DNA from 4 places in the Bacillus sp. NP247 genome. Region 3 is predicted to be linked to each of the others. Evidence: a T-box and tRNA genes for the amino acid it is inferred to sense, from the RefSeq annotation. Region 3 holds a T-box; the other regions hold tRNA genes.
What was found. The T-box of region 3 lies ahead of pheS (phenylalanine--tRNA ligase subunit alpha). A T-box ahead of a tRNA ligase gene usually reads a tRNA of that ligase, here a tRNA-Phe.
Positions count from the first base shown of each region.

Region 1: it has a tRNA-Phe gene. The T-box ahead of pheS (phenylalanine--tRNA ligase subunit alpha) is inferred to sense a tRNA for this amino acid. The anticodon was not compared.
Region 2: it has a tRNA-Phe gene. The T-box ahead of pheS (phenylalanine--tRNA ligase subunit alpha) is inferred to sense a tRNA for this amino acid. The anticodon was not compared.
Region 4: it has a tRNA-Phe gene. The T-box ahead of pheS (phenylalanine--tRNA ligase subunit alpha) is inferred to sense a tRNA for this amino acid. The anticodon was not compared.

Region 1 is NZ_CP076653.1:2,092,097-2,095,276, reverse strand. It holds rRNA gene rrf (5S ribosomal RNA) at 1-1, shown strand, start outside; tRNA gene KPL75_RS11140 (tRNA-Val) at 7-82, shown strand; tRNA gene KPL75_RS11135 (tRNA-Thr) at 87-162, shown strand; tRNA gene KPL75_RS11130 (tRNA-His) at 173-248, shown strand; tRNA gene KPL75_RS11125 (tRNA-Leu) at 273-353, shown strand; tRNA gene KPL75_RS11120 (tRNA-Gly) at 383-457, shown strand; tRNA gene KPL75_RS11115 (tRNA-Leu) at 474-562, shown strand; tRNA gene KPL75_RS11110 (tRNA-Arg) at 566-639, shown strand; tRNA gene KPL75_RS11105 (tRNA-Pro) at 651-724, shown strand; tRNA gene KPL75_RS11100 (tRNA-Ala) at 739-811, shown strand; tRNA gene KPL75_RS11095 (tRNA-Met) at 832-908, shown strand; tRNA gene KPL75_RS11090 (tRNA-Ile) at 913-989, shown strand; tRNA gene KPL75_RS11085 (tRNA-Ser) at 1,007-1,099, shown strand; tRNA gene KPL75_RS11080 (tRNA-Met) at 1,126-1,202, shown strand; tRNA gene KPL75_RS11075 (tRNA-Asp) at 1,206-1,281, shown strand; tRNA gene KPL75_RS11070 (tRNA-Phe) at 1,296-1,371, shown strand; tRNA gene KPL75_RS11065 (tRNA-Thr) at 1,386-1,461, shown strand; tRNA gene KPL75_RS11060 (tRNA-Lys) at 1,472-1,547, shown strand; tRNA gene KPL75_RS11055 (tRNA-Gly) at 1,561-1,631, shown strand; tRNA gene KPL75_RS11050 (tRNA-Ile) at 1,638-1,714, shown strand; tRNA gene KPL75_RS11045 (tRNA-Asn) at 1,722-1,796, shown strand; tRNA gene KPL75_RS11040 (tRNA-Ser) at 1,803-1,893, shown strand; tRNA gene KPL75_RS11035 (tRNA-Glu) at 1,900-1,971, shown strand; gene KPL75_RS11030 (hypothetical protein) at 2,107-2,262, shown strand; gene KPL75_RS11025 (MFS transporter) at 2,293-3,180, opposite strand, start outside.
Region 2 is NZ_CP076653.1:3,198,951-3,202,130, reverse strand. It holds gene KPL75_RS16825 (DUF3884 family protein) at 521-841, shown strand; tRNA gene KPL75_RS16820 (tRNA-Leu) at 1,051-1,132, opposite strand; tRNA gene KPL75_RS16815 (tRNA-Cys) at 1,143-1,213, opposite strand; tRNA gene KPL75_RS16810 (tRNA-Gly) at 1,228-1,302, opposite strand; tRNA gene KPL75_RS16805 (tRNA-Gln) at 1,308-1,382, opposite strand; tRNA gene KPL75_RS16800 (tRNA-His) at 1,447-1,522, opposite strand; tRNA gene KPL75_RS16795 (tRNA-Trp) at 1,542-1,615, opposite strand; tRNA gene KPL75_RS16790 (tRNA-Tyr) at 1,625-1,708, opposite strand; tRNA gene KPL75_RS16785 (tRNA-Thr) at 1,719-1,794, opposite strand; tRNA gene KPL75_RS16780 (tRNA-Phe) at 1,809-1,884, opposite strand; tRNA gene KPL75_RS16775 (tRNA-Asp) at 1,895-1,970, opposite strand; tRNA gene KPL75_RS16770 (tRNA-Met) at 1,974-2,050, opposite strand; tRNA gene KPL75_RS16765 (tRNA-Val) at 2,075-2,150, opposite strand; tRNA gene KPL75_RS16760 (tRNA-Glu) at 2,156-2,230, opposite strand; tRNA gene KPL75_RS16755 (tRNA-Ser) at 2,250-2,341, opposite strand; tRNA gene KPL75_RS16750 (tRNA-Asn) at 2,344-2,418, opposite strand; rRNA gene rrf (5S ribosomal RNA) at 2,427-2,542, opposite strand; rRNA gene KPL75_RS16740 (23S ribosomal RNA) at 2,643-3,180, opposite strand, start outside.
Region 3 is NZ_CP076653.1:1,794,369-1,797,548, reverse strand. It holds gene KPL75_RS09450 (HD domain-containing protein) at 1-22, opposite strand, end outside; gene sspI (small acid-soluble spore protein SspI) at 352-561, opposite strand; gene KPL75_RS09440 (TrmH family RNA methyltransferase) at 644-1,441, shown strand; T-box leader at 1,504-1,732, shown strand; gene pheS (phenylalanine--tRNA ligase subunit alpha) at 1,776-2,810, shown strand; gene pheT (phenylalanine--tRNA ligase subunit beta) at 2,829-3,180, shown strand, end outside.
Region 4 is NZ_CP076653.1:3,417,125-3,420,304, reverse strand. It holds gene KPL75_RS17860 (CBS domain-containing protein) at 272-691, opposite strand; tRNA gene KPL75_RS17855 (tRNA-Glu) at 822-893, opposite strand; tRNA gene KPL75_RS17850 (tRNA-Asn) at 895-969, opposite strand; tRNA gene KPL75_RS17845 (tRNA-Ile) at 977-1,053, opposite strand; tRNA gene KPL75_RS17840 (tRNA-Trp) at 1,064-1,134, opposite strand; tRNA gene KPL75_RS17835 (tRNA-Thr) at 1,141-1,213, opposite strand; tRNA gene KPL75_RS17830 (tRNA-Phe) at 1,228-1,303, opposite strand; tRNA gene KPL75_RS17825 (tRNA-Asp) at 1,313-1,388, opposite strand; tRNA gene KPL75_RS17820 (tRNA-Met) at 1,391-1,467, opposite strand; tRNA gene KPL75_RS17815 (tRNA-Ser) at 1,492-1,584, opposite strand; tRNA gene KPL75_RS17810 (tRNA-Ser) at 1,645-1,737, opposite strand; tRNA gene KPL75_RS17805 (tRNA-Ala) at 1,756-1,828, opposite strand; tRNA gene KPL75_RS17800 (tRNA-Pro) at 1,844-1,917, opposite strand; tRNA gene KPL75_RS17795 (tRNA-Arg) at 1,928-2,001, opposite strand; tRNA gene KPL75_RS17790 (tRNA-Leu) at 2,005-2,093, opposite strand; tRNA gene KPL75_RS17785 (tRNA-Gly) at 2,110-2,184, opposite strand; tRNA gene KPL75_RS17780 (tRNA-Leu) at 2,214-2,294, opposite strand; tRNA gene KPL75_RS17775 (tRNA-Lys) at 2,310-2,385, opposite strand; tRNA gene KPL75_RS17770 (tRNA-Gln) at 2,390-2,464, opposite strand; tRNA gene KPL75_RS17765 (tRNA-Tyr) at 2,477-2,560, opposite strand; tRNA gene KPL75_RS17760 (tRNA-Val) at 2,569-2,644, opposite strand; rRNA gene rrf (5S ribosomal RNA) at 2,650-2,765, opposite strand; rRNA gene KPL75_RS17750 (23S ribosomal RNA) at 2,867-3,180, opposite strand, start outside.

The sequences.
Region 1 (3,180 bases), 300 kb from region 3:
CAATTCGGAGGATTAGCTCAGCTGGGAGAGCACCTGCCTTACAAGCAGGGGGTCGGCGGTTCGATCCCGTCATCCTCCACCATTTAGCCGACTTAGCTCAATTGGTAGAGCAACTGACTTGTAATCAGTAGGTTGGGGGTTCAAGTCCTCTAGTCGGCACCAGAAAATCATGGCGGTTGTGGCGAAGTGGTTAACGCACCGGATTGTGGCTCCGGCATTCGTGGGTTCAATTCCCATCAGTCGCCCCATTTTTTCTTTTAAAATTATAATATGCGGGTGTGGCGGAATTGGCAGACGCACTAGACTTAGGATCTAGCGCCTTTGGCGTGGGGGTTCGACTCCCTTCACCCGCACTTTTAATAAAATAACTCATACATGTCTTGCGGAAGTAGTTCAGTGGTAGAATACAACCTTGCCAAGGTTGGGGTCGCGGGTTCGAATCCCGTCTTCCGCTCCAATTTTCAATATGACATGCCGGGGTGGCGGAACAGGCAGACGCACAGGACTTAAAATCCTGCGGTGGGTGACCACCGTGCGGGTTCGACCCCCGCCCTCGGCACCATATGCGCCCGTAGCTCAATTGGATAGAGCGTTTGACTACGGATCAAGAGGTTAGGGGTTCGACTCCTCTCGGGCGCGTTTTTTATTAACGGGAAGTGGCTCAGCTTGGTAGAGCACCTGGTTTGGGACCAGGGGGTCGCAGGTTCAAATCCTGTCTTCCCGATATTTTCAAAATATGGGGCCTTAGCTCAGCTGGGAGAGCGCCTGCCTTGCACGCAGGAGGTCAGCGGTTCGATCCCGCTAGGCTCCACTTATTTGAATATAACTTATGGCGGTGTAGCTCAGCTGGCTAGAGCGTACGGTTCATACCCGTGAGGTCGGGGGTTCGATCCCCTCCGCCGCTACCATAAAGGACCTTTAGCTCAGCTGGTTAGAGCAGACGGCTCATAACCGTCCGGTCGTAGGTTCGAGTCCTACAAGGTCCACCACTCAAAGTTCATATCTCGGAGGTATACCCAAGTTCGGCTGAAGGGATCGGTCTTGAAAACCGACAGGCGGCGAGAGTCGCGCGGGGGTTCGAATCCCTCTACCTCCTCCATTTTTCTAAATTAAATATTATATCATCGCGGGGTGGAGCAGTACGGTAGCTCGTCGGGCTCATAACCCGAAGGTCGCAGGTTCAAATCCTGTCCCCGCAACCAAATGGTCCCGTGGTGTAGTGGTTAACATGCCTGCCTGTCACGCAGGAGATCGCCGGTTCGACCCCGGTCGGGACCGCCATTTTTTTACATAAAGGCTCGGTAGCTCAGTCGGTAGAGCAGAGGACTGAAAATCCTCGTGTCGGCGGTTCGATTCCGTCCCGAGCCACCATTTTGAAATCGCAAGCCGGCTTAGCTCAATTGGTAGAGCAACTGACTTGTAATCAGTAGGTTGGGGGTTCAAGTCCTCTAGCCGGCACCACTTTCAAAATGAGCCATTAGCTCAGTTGGTAGAGCATCTGACTTTTAATCAGAGGGTCGAAGGTTCGAATCCTTCATGGCTCACCATTTTTAATTTAATGCGGGTGTAGTTTAGTGGTAAAACAAGAGCCTTCCAAGCTCTGGTCGAGAGTTCGATTCTCTTCACCCGCTTTTTATGGGCCTATAGCTCAGCTGGTTAGAGCGCACGCCTGATAAGCGTGAGGTCGATGGTTCGAGTCCATTTAGGCCCACCATAATTATTCCGCAGTAGCTCAGTGGTAGAGCTATCGGCTGTTAACCGATCGGTCGTAGGTTCGAGTCCTACCTGCGGAGCCATATTATAGAGAAGTACCCAAGTGGCTCAAGGGGCTCCCCTGCTAAGGGAGTAGATCGCGAACGCGGTGCGAGGGTTCGAATCCCTTCTTCTCTGCCAGATTTTGGCCCGTTGGTCAAGTGGTTAAGACACCGCCCTTTCACGGCGGTAACACGGGTTCGAATCCCGTACGGGTCATACTAAAAGAGATAGCATAATCTGCTATCTCTTTTTTGTTGTGTAAAAGTGGACTTTGGATAGGCTGCTTTTTTTTATAGATTTTTGTATACTTTTTTCTATTTGAACCGTCTAACTAATAGAAAGGAGAGAGCGATGGAGTATGAAAAGGTCATTATGGAAATATCAAAAAGTATTTATAGATATTTGCTTAAAATTGGAGTAACACCAGCAGAAGCAGAGGATATCGTTCAAGATACGATACAAAAAAGTTATATTAATTTAAATAGGATTACCTCTTCTTATACATAAGAAGAGGTAATCCTATTTTTTGAATATGTTTTAACTCTCTGCTGAATGCCCATCCGGTTTCATAACAGCATGACTATATGCGGAGTGGAGAGTTTTGTATCCTAAAAGTGCAATAGTTAAGGCAAGGCCTCCTGCAATAATAGCCACACTAAATCCTGCGCGAGCTTCAAAGGTATCAATAACTAAACCAGCTACCGCTGATCCTAGAGAGACTCCAATACCAAGTCCTGTAATTGCCCAGGTCATTCCTTCGGTTATTTTTGATTCAGGTACGATTTTTTCCACCAGTCCCATAGTAATAATCATAGTAGGGGCAACAGATAAGCCTGCAAAGAAAACAATAACTACTAGCCAAGCAATAGTGTTTACGAAAACTAGTGGCAGCATTGTTACCATTGATAGTGTGACTGCTATTAAAAATTGATTATATGGTGGAGTACTGAGTTTAAGAGTACCGAAAATAAGACCTGCCAGGCATGAACCGATTGCATAGACGGAAAGCACAAAGCTAGCAGCTACTGTGTTTCCTTGATGCTCAGCAAAAGCCACACTAACTACATCTATTGTGCCAAATATAGTACCTATAGCGATGAGTGTGAATACAAGCACCCGTAATGTACCAATTTTAAATACTGTCCCTTTGTTTGTAATGTCGTGGGGATGTACATGTGGTTCTGTGCTTTTTTGCATGGTGAATAGGCATACCCCGATTGTAAGAAAAACACATGATAAAAGTGGTCCTGCTTCTGGGAAGAACATAACACTTAAACTGACGGATAATACAGGACCAATGATGAAGCAAATTTCATCGACGACCGATTCGAAGGAAAATGCTGTATGCAATTTATGAGATCCACGGTATAGTTTAGTCCAACGTGCACGTACCATGGCCGACATGTTTGGCATACAACCCGCACA
Region 2 (3,180 bases), 1.4 Mb from region 3:
CTAACATTTCTATTAGAGTCTTTTTTAAGTCACCGATACCGATGGTCGGGGTCGAACCGACACTCCCGAAGGAACACAATTTTGAGTCTTTTTAGGTGACATTTATATAGAGTGCTACCTTTTAAATCCTTTATTTTAAAGCATTTAAAAAATTTTGAGCTTCTTTAAACATGATAAATTAAAATGAAACGGAGCCAAAATGGAATCATATTAAATAACTGACACCTTTTACTTTCATTCCTCTCCCTTGATTAAGTTCATCATATTTCATTTATTACTGTGATGATTTATTTTATTATTTCTTGCTAAACAATAAGAAAGACAGGGCAAAGCTGCCCTGTCCTTTTAAAGATTTGTTATGTAGTATGTTATGAACTGTTCATTATCAAACTAAAGTTATTCCTTTTCATTCCTCTACTAATCCCATAATATTTCCTTAATTACTTTCTATTGCTGTATAATTAAAATAGGAAAAATTTTCTTGTAATTCAAAAATTTGAAGGAAGGATGAGGGAGAATTATGACACATTCAAATGAGAAAAAATCACATGGTTTTAAAGGAATAGGAGAGAAGTTAAACCCAACTATCTATCAAGTGAGATTCATAAAATTGGATGGGCCAATTCAATTTGAGTCGTTTCCTAAATTAAAGGAATTAGGGGACTGGTTGAGTACTTCAACGCAAATGTGGTCGTGCCACTCAACTATGTACAAGTACAACAGAGAAGAGTTTGAAAAGAAGTTTTTGGAAATTACGAAATTACCAGCTGATAATGTGGTAATTTCAACTGGTGGTATCGGATTTAACTTCATGTCACCAGGGTGGAGAGATTCTCTCTAGAGTGCTCGAAAAAATTCTTGTATATGTAATATTCTACTGAAATTTTATCCTTTTAGTACTTCATAGTTTCTTCCAACTGTATCTAAAGTTCGTCGCTTACTCACCGCACACTAACCCAACGCACTATTAGTGCTTATTTTGTAGTGTGAAGAAAACACAAAAAAGCTCTACACAATTAGTGTAGAGCCTTGATGTTAAGCCGTTCGTGATACCGATGGTCGGGGTCGAACCGACACTCCCGAAGGAACACGATTTTGAGTCGTGCGCGTCTGCCAATTCCGCCACATCGGCATAATAAGAAAGGCGGCAACCGGATTTGAACCGGTGGTAAAGGTTTTGCAGACCTCTGCCTTACCACTTGGCTATGCCGCCATATGAAGTTAAAATGGAGCGGAAGACGGGATTCGAACCCGCGACCCCAACCTTGGCAAGGTTGTATTCTACCACTGAACTACTTCCGCAAAAATGGCTGGGCTAGCTGGATTCGAACCAGCGCATGACGGAGTCAAAGTCCGTTGCCTTACCGCTTGGCTATAGCCCACCGAAGTTTTACTTAATTATATGTAAGTATCCATTAATTTATTTGTAATTTTTAAAAATAAAAATGGGGCGACTGATGGGAATTGAACCCACGAATGCCGGAGCCACAATCCGGTGCGTTAACCACTTCGCCACAACCGCCATGTTGTGTTTATATATTTGGCAGGGGCAGTAGGAATTGAACCCACACTGGAGGTTTTGGAGACCTCAGTTCTACCTTTAAACTATGCCCCTATGTAAATATGGTGGAGGGGGGCAGATTCGAACTGCCGAACCCGAAGGAGCGGATTTACAGTCCGCCGCGTTTATCCACTTCGCTACCCCTCCGAAACTTACATGGTGCCGGCTAGAGGACTTGAACCCCCAACCTACTGATTACAAGTCAGTTGCTCTACCAATTGAGCTAAGCCGGCATATTTTATTAAAATGGTGGCTCGGGACGGAATCGAACCGCCGACACGAGGATTTTCAGTCCTCTGCTCTACCGACTGAGCTACCGAGCCTTATTAAAAATGGCGGTCCCGACCGGGGTCGAACCGGCGATCTCCTGCGTGACAGGCAGGCATGTTAACCACTACACCACGGGACCATTTGGTTGCGGGGACAGGATTTGAACCTGCGACCTTCGGGTTATGAGCCCGACGAGCTACCGTACTGCTCCACCCCGCGATAATATTATTCATATAATTTATATGGTGGAGGATGACGGGATCGAACCGCCGACCCCCTGCTTGTAAGGCAGGTGCTCTCCCAGCTGAGCTAATCCTCCAAAAGTGGTGACCCGTACGGGATTCGAACCCGTGTTACCGCCGTGAAAGGGCGGTGTCTTAACCACTTGACCAACGGGCCAAATATTATAAATTGCTTATGGCGGAGAGCAAGGGATTCGAACCCTTGATACGCTTGTGACGTATACACGATTTCCAATCGTGCTCCTTCGGCCAACTCGGACAGCTCTCCAATGGCTCCGCAGGTAGGAATCGAACCTACGACCGATCGGTTAACAGCCGATAGCTCTACCGCTGAGCTACTGCGGAATAATATTGCCTGGCAACGTCCTACTCTCACAGGGACAAGGTCCCAACTACCATCGGCGCTAGAGAACTTAACTTCCGTGTTCGGTATGGGAACGGGTGTGACCTCTCTGCCATCATTACCAGACTATATTCGCTTGAGACAAACATTATTATACTTGATTCACTTAGAAAGTCAACAAGTTTTTTATATTCTCTCAAAACTAGATAACGTTGCTTCATATTATATGGTTAAGTCCTCGATCTATTAGTATTCGTCAGCTCCACATGTCACCATGCTTCCACCTCGAACCTATCAACCTGATCATCTTTCAGGGATCTTACTAGCTTACGCTATGGGAAATCTCATCTTGAGGGGGGCTTCATGCTTAGATGCTTTCAGCACTTATCCCTTCCGCACATAGCTACCCAGCTATGCCCTTGGCAGAACAACTGGTACACCAGCGGTGCGTCCATCCCGGTCCTCTCGTACTAAGGACAGCTCCTCTCAAATTTCCTACGCCCACGACGGATAGGGACCGAACTGTCTCACGACGTTCTGAACCCAGCTCGCGTACCGCTTTAATGGGCGAACAGCCCAACCCTTGGGACCGACTACAGCCCCAGGATGCGATGAGCCGACATCGAGGTGCCAAACCTCCCCGTCGATGTGGACTCTTGGGGGAGATAAGCCTGTTATCCCCGGGGTAGCTTTTATCCGTTGAGCGATGGCCCTTCCATGCGGAACCACCGGATCACTAAGCCCGACTTTCGTCCCTGCTCGAC
Region 3 (3,180 bases):
GTTCAAGCGTAATACGGTGCATAAAACATTCACTCCTTTTATCCATTGATGTATATGAAGAAAATCAATCGGTTTAAATGTATTTTGAACATTGTACTCCATCAATTAGCTTTTAGTAAAGTAGAAATGTTTAGGAGAAGAAAAATTTTATCCCGCATTAACGGGCAGTAAAACTCCCACCTCAAAATTCGGCTAGAGCAAAGAAGTTAGGTGGGAGATAAACTGCCCGTAAACGCCCGATTGGTTCAACTAATAATCAGCGGGGGATGAACAAAACCCCCACTGATTAAAGTTTCACTTTATAGAAATAAAAGGTCACCTTAGTTTTTCTCTAAGGTGACCTTTTATTGTTTATTTTTTTAATCCTTGCTCCAGTGTTCCTAACATTTCGTGTTTTTCATTTTCATCAGCATTTTTCCAAATGACTTCAAATAAAACGCCAAGACCTGGAAGCATTTTTTCTTCACCGCTTTGAATTGCATCGACAATCGTTTCTTGTAATTGGTCTTGTGAATTTCCAGATACATTCGCTAATACAGCGCCGCGTAAATTAAAACTCATTATCTTCACCTCTTCTTCAGAATTGAAACTGACGTTAGTTTTTGTTCTTTTTTATGTAAATATGTATGAAAAATAGGCTATAATGATAAGACAAGAAGAGAGGGAAATACATATTATGAAAAACATTGATTCAGTACAAAACCCGCGTGTGAAGCAGTGGAAAAAGCTGCAGACGAAAAAAGAGCGCGATAAAAAAGGTTTATTTTTTGTAGAAGGATTCCATTTAGTAGAGGAAGCGTTAAAGGCGGGAGTTGTAACAGAACTTATCGTTTCAGATCAGACAGATCTTCCGAAAGATTGGACAGTTAATGATGTTGAAATGTATATCGTGCCTGAAGCAATTGTAAAAGTACTTCGCGAAACAGAAACAACGCAAGGCGTATTTGCTGTTTGTGAGAAACATGAGAAAGAAGTAGCTCTTACTGATGGGAAATTTCTTTTATTAGACGGCCTTCAAGACCCAGGTAATTTGGGAACGATTATTCGTACAGCTGATGCAGCTGGTATTCATGCCGTTGTGCTTGGAGAAGGGTGCGTTGATGTTTATAATAGTAAAGTACTACGCTCTACACAAGGTTCTATTTTCCACTTACCGGTTGTAAAAGGGAACTTAGAAGAGTGGGTAGACAAGTTAAAAGAAAATAACGTCCCTGTATATGGAACAGCTCTTGAAAATGGAGTTCCGCACGTTGAAGTAACACCGGCCGGAAGTTTTGCATTAATTGTAGGAAATGAAGGAAGCGGCGTACGCCAAGAAATTCTTGCAAAGACTGATCAAAACTTGTATATTCCGATTTATGGTGGGGCAGAATCATTAAATGTTGCGGTTGCAGCAGGGATTTTAACGTATTATTTACAAAGCCCAGTTGCGAACAAATAAAAAACTTCTTATAATAAGTTGAAGTATATGTTCGTAATGAACATACAATAAAAGTTAAATAACGAAAAACGTTGATAGAGAAGAGTAGCTTACAAAATCGCCATATAGGGAGAGAGTGCCGTAGACTGAAAGCATTCTTATGGTAGACGGAAGTGAATTCACCTCTGGAGTTGACGCCAGGACCATTTATATGTAAAGGCGTTCCGGTCAGAATTGATCGTTATAACTAATGAGTGGGCAGACTTGTTCTGTCAATTTAGGGTGGTACCGCGAATTTACCTCGTCCCTTTTTGGGAGCGAGGTTTTTTTATTTTTAAAATTAGGAGGGTTCCAAATGGAAGCACGTTTAAAAGAGCTAAAGCAAAAAGCGTTAGAGCTTATTGAAGAAGCGAAAGAGCTAAAGGGCTTAAACGACGTACGCGTAGCGTATTTAGGAAAAAAAGGTCCAATTACAGAAGTATTACGCGGCATGGGAAAATTATCAGCAGAAGAGCGTCCACGTATGGGAGCATTAGTAAATGAAGTACGTGAAGCGATTCAAACGCGTCTAGAAGACAAAATTGGCAACTTAGAAAAAGCAGTAATTGAAGCGAAATTAGCTACTGAAACAATTGATGTTACACTGCCAGGTCGACCTGTTGAAACAGGTTGTCACCATCCGTTAACAGCAGTTGTTGAGCAAATTGAAGATGTATTTATCGGTATGGGTTATGAAGTAGCTGAAGGAACAGAAGTAGAAAAAGACTACTACAACTTTGAAGCATTAAACTTACCGAAAGATCACCCAGCGCGTGATATGCAAGATACATTTTACATTACAGAAGAAACGTTATTACGTACACATACATCTTCTGTGCAAGCACGTACGATGGAAAATAACAAAGAAAAAGGACCAATTAAAATTATTTGTCCTGGTAAAGTGTATCGACGCGATGATGATGATGCGACGCATTCACACCAGTTCATGCAAATTGAAGGTCTTGTAATTGATAAAAACATTCGCATGAGTGATTTAAAAGGTACATTACAAGTATTCGTGAAAAAGATGTTCGGTGAAGATCGTGAAATCCGTCTTCGTCCAAGTTTCTTCCCATTCACAGAGCCATCTGTCGAGATGGATATTTCTTGTATGATGTGTCACGGTAAAGGTTGCGGCACTTGTAAAGGAACTGGTTGGATCGAAATTTTAGGCGCAGGTATGGTTCACCCGAACGTACTTGAAATGGCTGGTTATGATTCAAAAGAATATCAAGGTTTCGCATTCGGTATGGGCGCAGAGCGTATCGCAATGTTGAAATACGGCGTTGATGACATTCGTCATTTCTATACAAATGATGTACGTTTCTTACAACAATTCAAACGAGCGTAAGGGAAGGAGAGGATAAATATGTTCGTATCATATCGTTGGTTACAAGAGTATGTAGATATTAAAGATGTAACAGCACAAGAACTAACAGACAAAATCACGAAAAGTGGTATTGAAGTAGAAGGCGTTGAAGTATTAAATAAAGGTGTAAAAGGTGTTGTAGTTGGTCACGTATTAGAATGTGAAAAACACCCAGAAGCTGACAAATTAAGCAAATGCTTAATCGATATCGGTGAAGAAGAGCCAGTACAAATTATTTGTGGAGCTGCTAATATTGCAAAAGGTTTAAAAGTACCGGTTGCAAAAGTTGGCGCTGTACTTCCTGGTAACTTCAAAATTAAAAAAGCAAAACTACGCGGTGAAGCTTCTCATG
Region 4 (3,180 bases), 1.6 Mb from region 3:
CATCATTAATAATAAATATTGTTATATTCAAAATCTATCATAATACTTATATCTCTCAGTATATCATTTTTTCTCTTATTAAAAATTAGGAATGACAAATTTAAAAAAACTGTCAAAAATATTGACTCTACACTTATTATATAATGTCTCAGATACATCATGCTAACATATCAGTTTAATCCATATATACTAGAATAATGTATCTGATTTTTATACGTAATTTATCTCGCTCTTTTCGGGCAGTAAGACTCCCGCTAATTAAAGTTTTACTTTATTCCGTATGCTCCGAGATTTCACTTAAAGCAAAGCCTGCTTGATCATCTGCTGATTCTCTTATAGCTAAATCCCCTAGTGCTAGCATCCCAACAAGTTGACCGCTCTCAACTACCGGTAACCGTCTAATTTGATATTGTGCCATTAATTCTGTAGCTTTTTCAATAGAATCATCTGGAGAAACTGAAACAATGTTTGTTGTCATTACATTTGTAATTTGATTAGATCCAGGATGTTTTTCAGCAATCCCACGAACAACTAAGTCTCGATCAGTAACAAGCCCAACAACTTGTTTATTTTCAATAACAGGAATCAATCCAACCGATTCTTCCTTCATTTTTACAGCTGCCTCATATACATTGTCTAATGGTGTACAATGTACGATATGAGTACTCATAAGTTCTCTAACTTGTGTCATTTTCATCTCCTCCTTTTAATACATACCATAGCTTTTCCTAAATCCCTTTATTTATTTCAGGAAAATAAGGTGATAAAAAGAGGCTTATACATAATAAAAAAGAGTCAGCATATTGCTGACTCTTTTTTTATGACCCGTACGGGATTCGAACCCGTGTTACCGCCGTGAAAGGGCGGTGTCTTAACCACTTGACCAACGGGCCATGGCTCCGCAGGTAGGACTCGAACCTACGACCGATCGGTTAACAGCCGATAGCTCTACCACTGAGCTACTGCGGAATATATATGGTGGGCCTAAATGGACTCGAACCATCGACCTCACGCTTATCAGGCGTGCGCTCTAACCAGCTGAGCTATAGGCCCATATACTTTACAGGGGCAGTAGGAATCGAACCCACACTGGAGGTTTTGGAGACCTCAGTTCTACCTTTAAACTATGCCCCTAAATGATGCCGGCTAGAGGACTTGAACCCCCAACCTACTGATTACAAGTCAGTTGCTCTACCAATTGAGCTAAGCCGGCATAATTTAAAAAAATGGTGGCTCGGGACGGAATCGAACCGCCGACACGAGGATTTTCAGTCCTCTGCTCTACCGACTGAGCTACCGAGCCAACATAAAATGGCGGTCCCGACCGGGGTCGAACCGGCGATCTCCTGCGTGACAGGCAGGCATGTTAACCACTACACCACGGGACCATTGGTTGCGGGGACAGGATTTGAACCTGCGACCTTCGGATTATGAGCCCGACGAGCTACCGTACTGCTCCACCCCGCGACGATATTATGTTTTAAAAATAAATGGAGGAGGTAGAGGGATTCGAACCCCCGCGCGACTCTCGCCGCCTGTCGGTTTTCAAGACCGATCCCTTCAGCCGAACTTGGGTATACCTCCATGAAGGAAAAATTAATATCTTATTCATTTTTATATGTACTAAACCACTTTTTAAAAAAATGGAGGAGGTAGAGGGATTCGAACCCCCGCGCGACTCTCGCCGCCTGTCGGTTTTCAAGACCGATCCCTTCAGCCGAACTTGGGTATACCTCCGACATATAAAAAATAAAGTGGAGCCTAGCGGGATCGAACCGCTGACCTCCTGCGTGCAAGGCAGGCGCTCTCCCAGCTGAGCTAAGGCCCCATGTTTTTGGGAAAATCGGGAAGACAGGATTTGAACCTGCGACCCCCTGGTCCCAAACCAGGTGCTCTACCAAGCTGAGCCACTTCCCGTTAATAAAAGCGCGCCCGAGAGGAGTCGAACCCCTAACCTCTTGATCCGTAGTCAAACGCTCTATCCAATTGAGCTACGGGCGCATATGGTGCCGAGGGCGGGGGTCGAACCCGCACGGTGGTCACCCACCGCAGGATTTTAAGTCCTGTGCGTCTGCCTGTTCCGCCACCCCGGCATATCATACTGAAAATTGGAGCGGAAGACGGGATTCGAACCCGCGACCCCAACCTTGGCAAGGTTGTATTCTACCACTGAACTACTTCCGCAAGACATGTATGATATATTTTTTTAAAAGTGCGGGTGAAGGGAGTCGAACCCCCACGCCAAAGGCGCTAGATCCTAAGTCTAGTGCGTCTGCCAATTCCGCCACACCCGCATATTTTATTGAAAATGGTGAGCCATGAAGGATTCGAACCTTCGACCCTCTGATTAAAAGTCAGATGCTCTACCAACTGAGCTAATGGCTCTTAATGGCTGGGCTAGCTGGATTCGAACCAGCGCATGACGGAGTCAAAGTCCGTTGCCTTACCGCTTGGCTATAGCCCAATAATTAAGAAATGGTGGAGGGGGGCAGATTCGAACTGCCGAACCCGAAGGAGCGGATTTACAGTCCGCCGCGTTTAGCCACTTCGCTACCCCTCCGACATATATGGTGGAGGATGACGGGATCGAACCGCCGACCCCCTGCTTGTAAGGCAGGTGCTCTCCCAGCTGAGCTAATCCTCCATTTTGCCTGGCAACGTCCTACTCTCACAGGGACAAGGTCCCAACTACCATCGGCGCTAGAGAGCTTAACTTCCGTGTTCGGTATGGGAACGGGTGTGGCCTCTCTGCCATCATTACCAGACTATATTCATTTAAGACAAGAATGATTGTAACTCATTCACTTTTAAAGGTCAATAAGTTTTTTATATTCTTTCAAAACTAGATAACATTGCTTCATATTATATGGTTAAGTCCTCGATCTATTAGTATTCGTCAGCTCCACATGTCACCATGCTTCCACCTCGAACCTATCAACCTGATCATCTTTCAGGGATCTTACTAGCTTACGCTATGGGAAATCTCATCTTGAGGGGGGCTTCATGCTTAGATGCTTTCAGCACTTATCCCTTCCGCACATAGCTACCCAGCTATGCCCTTGGCAGAACAACTGGTACACCAGCGGTGCGTCCATCCCGGTCCTCTCGTACTAAGGACAGCTCCTCTCAAATTTCCTACGCCCACGACGGATAGGGACCGAACTGTCTCACGACGTTCTG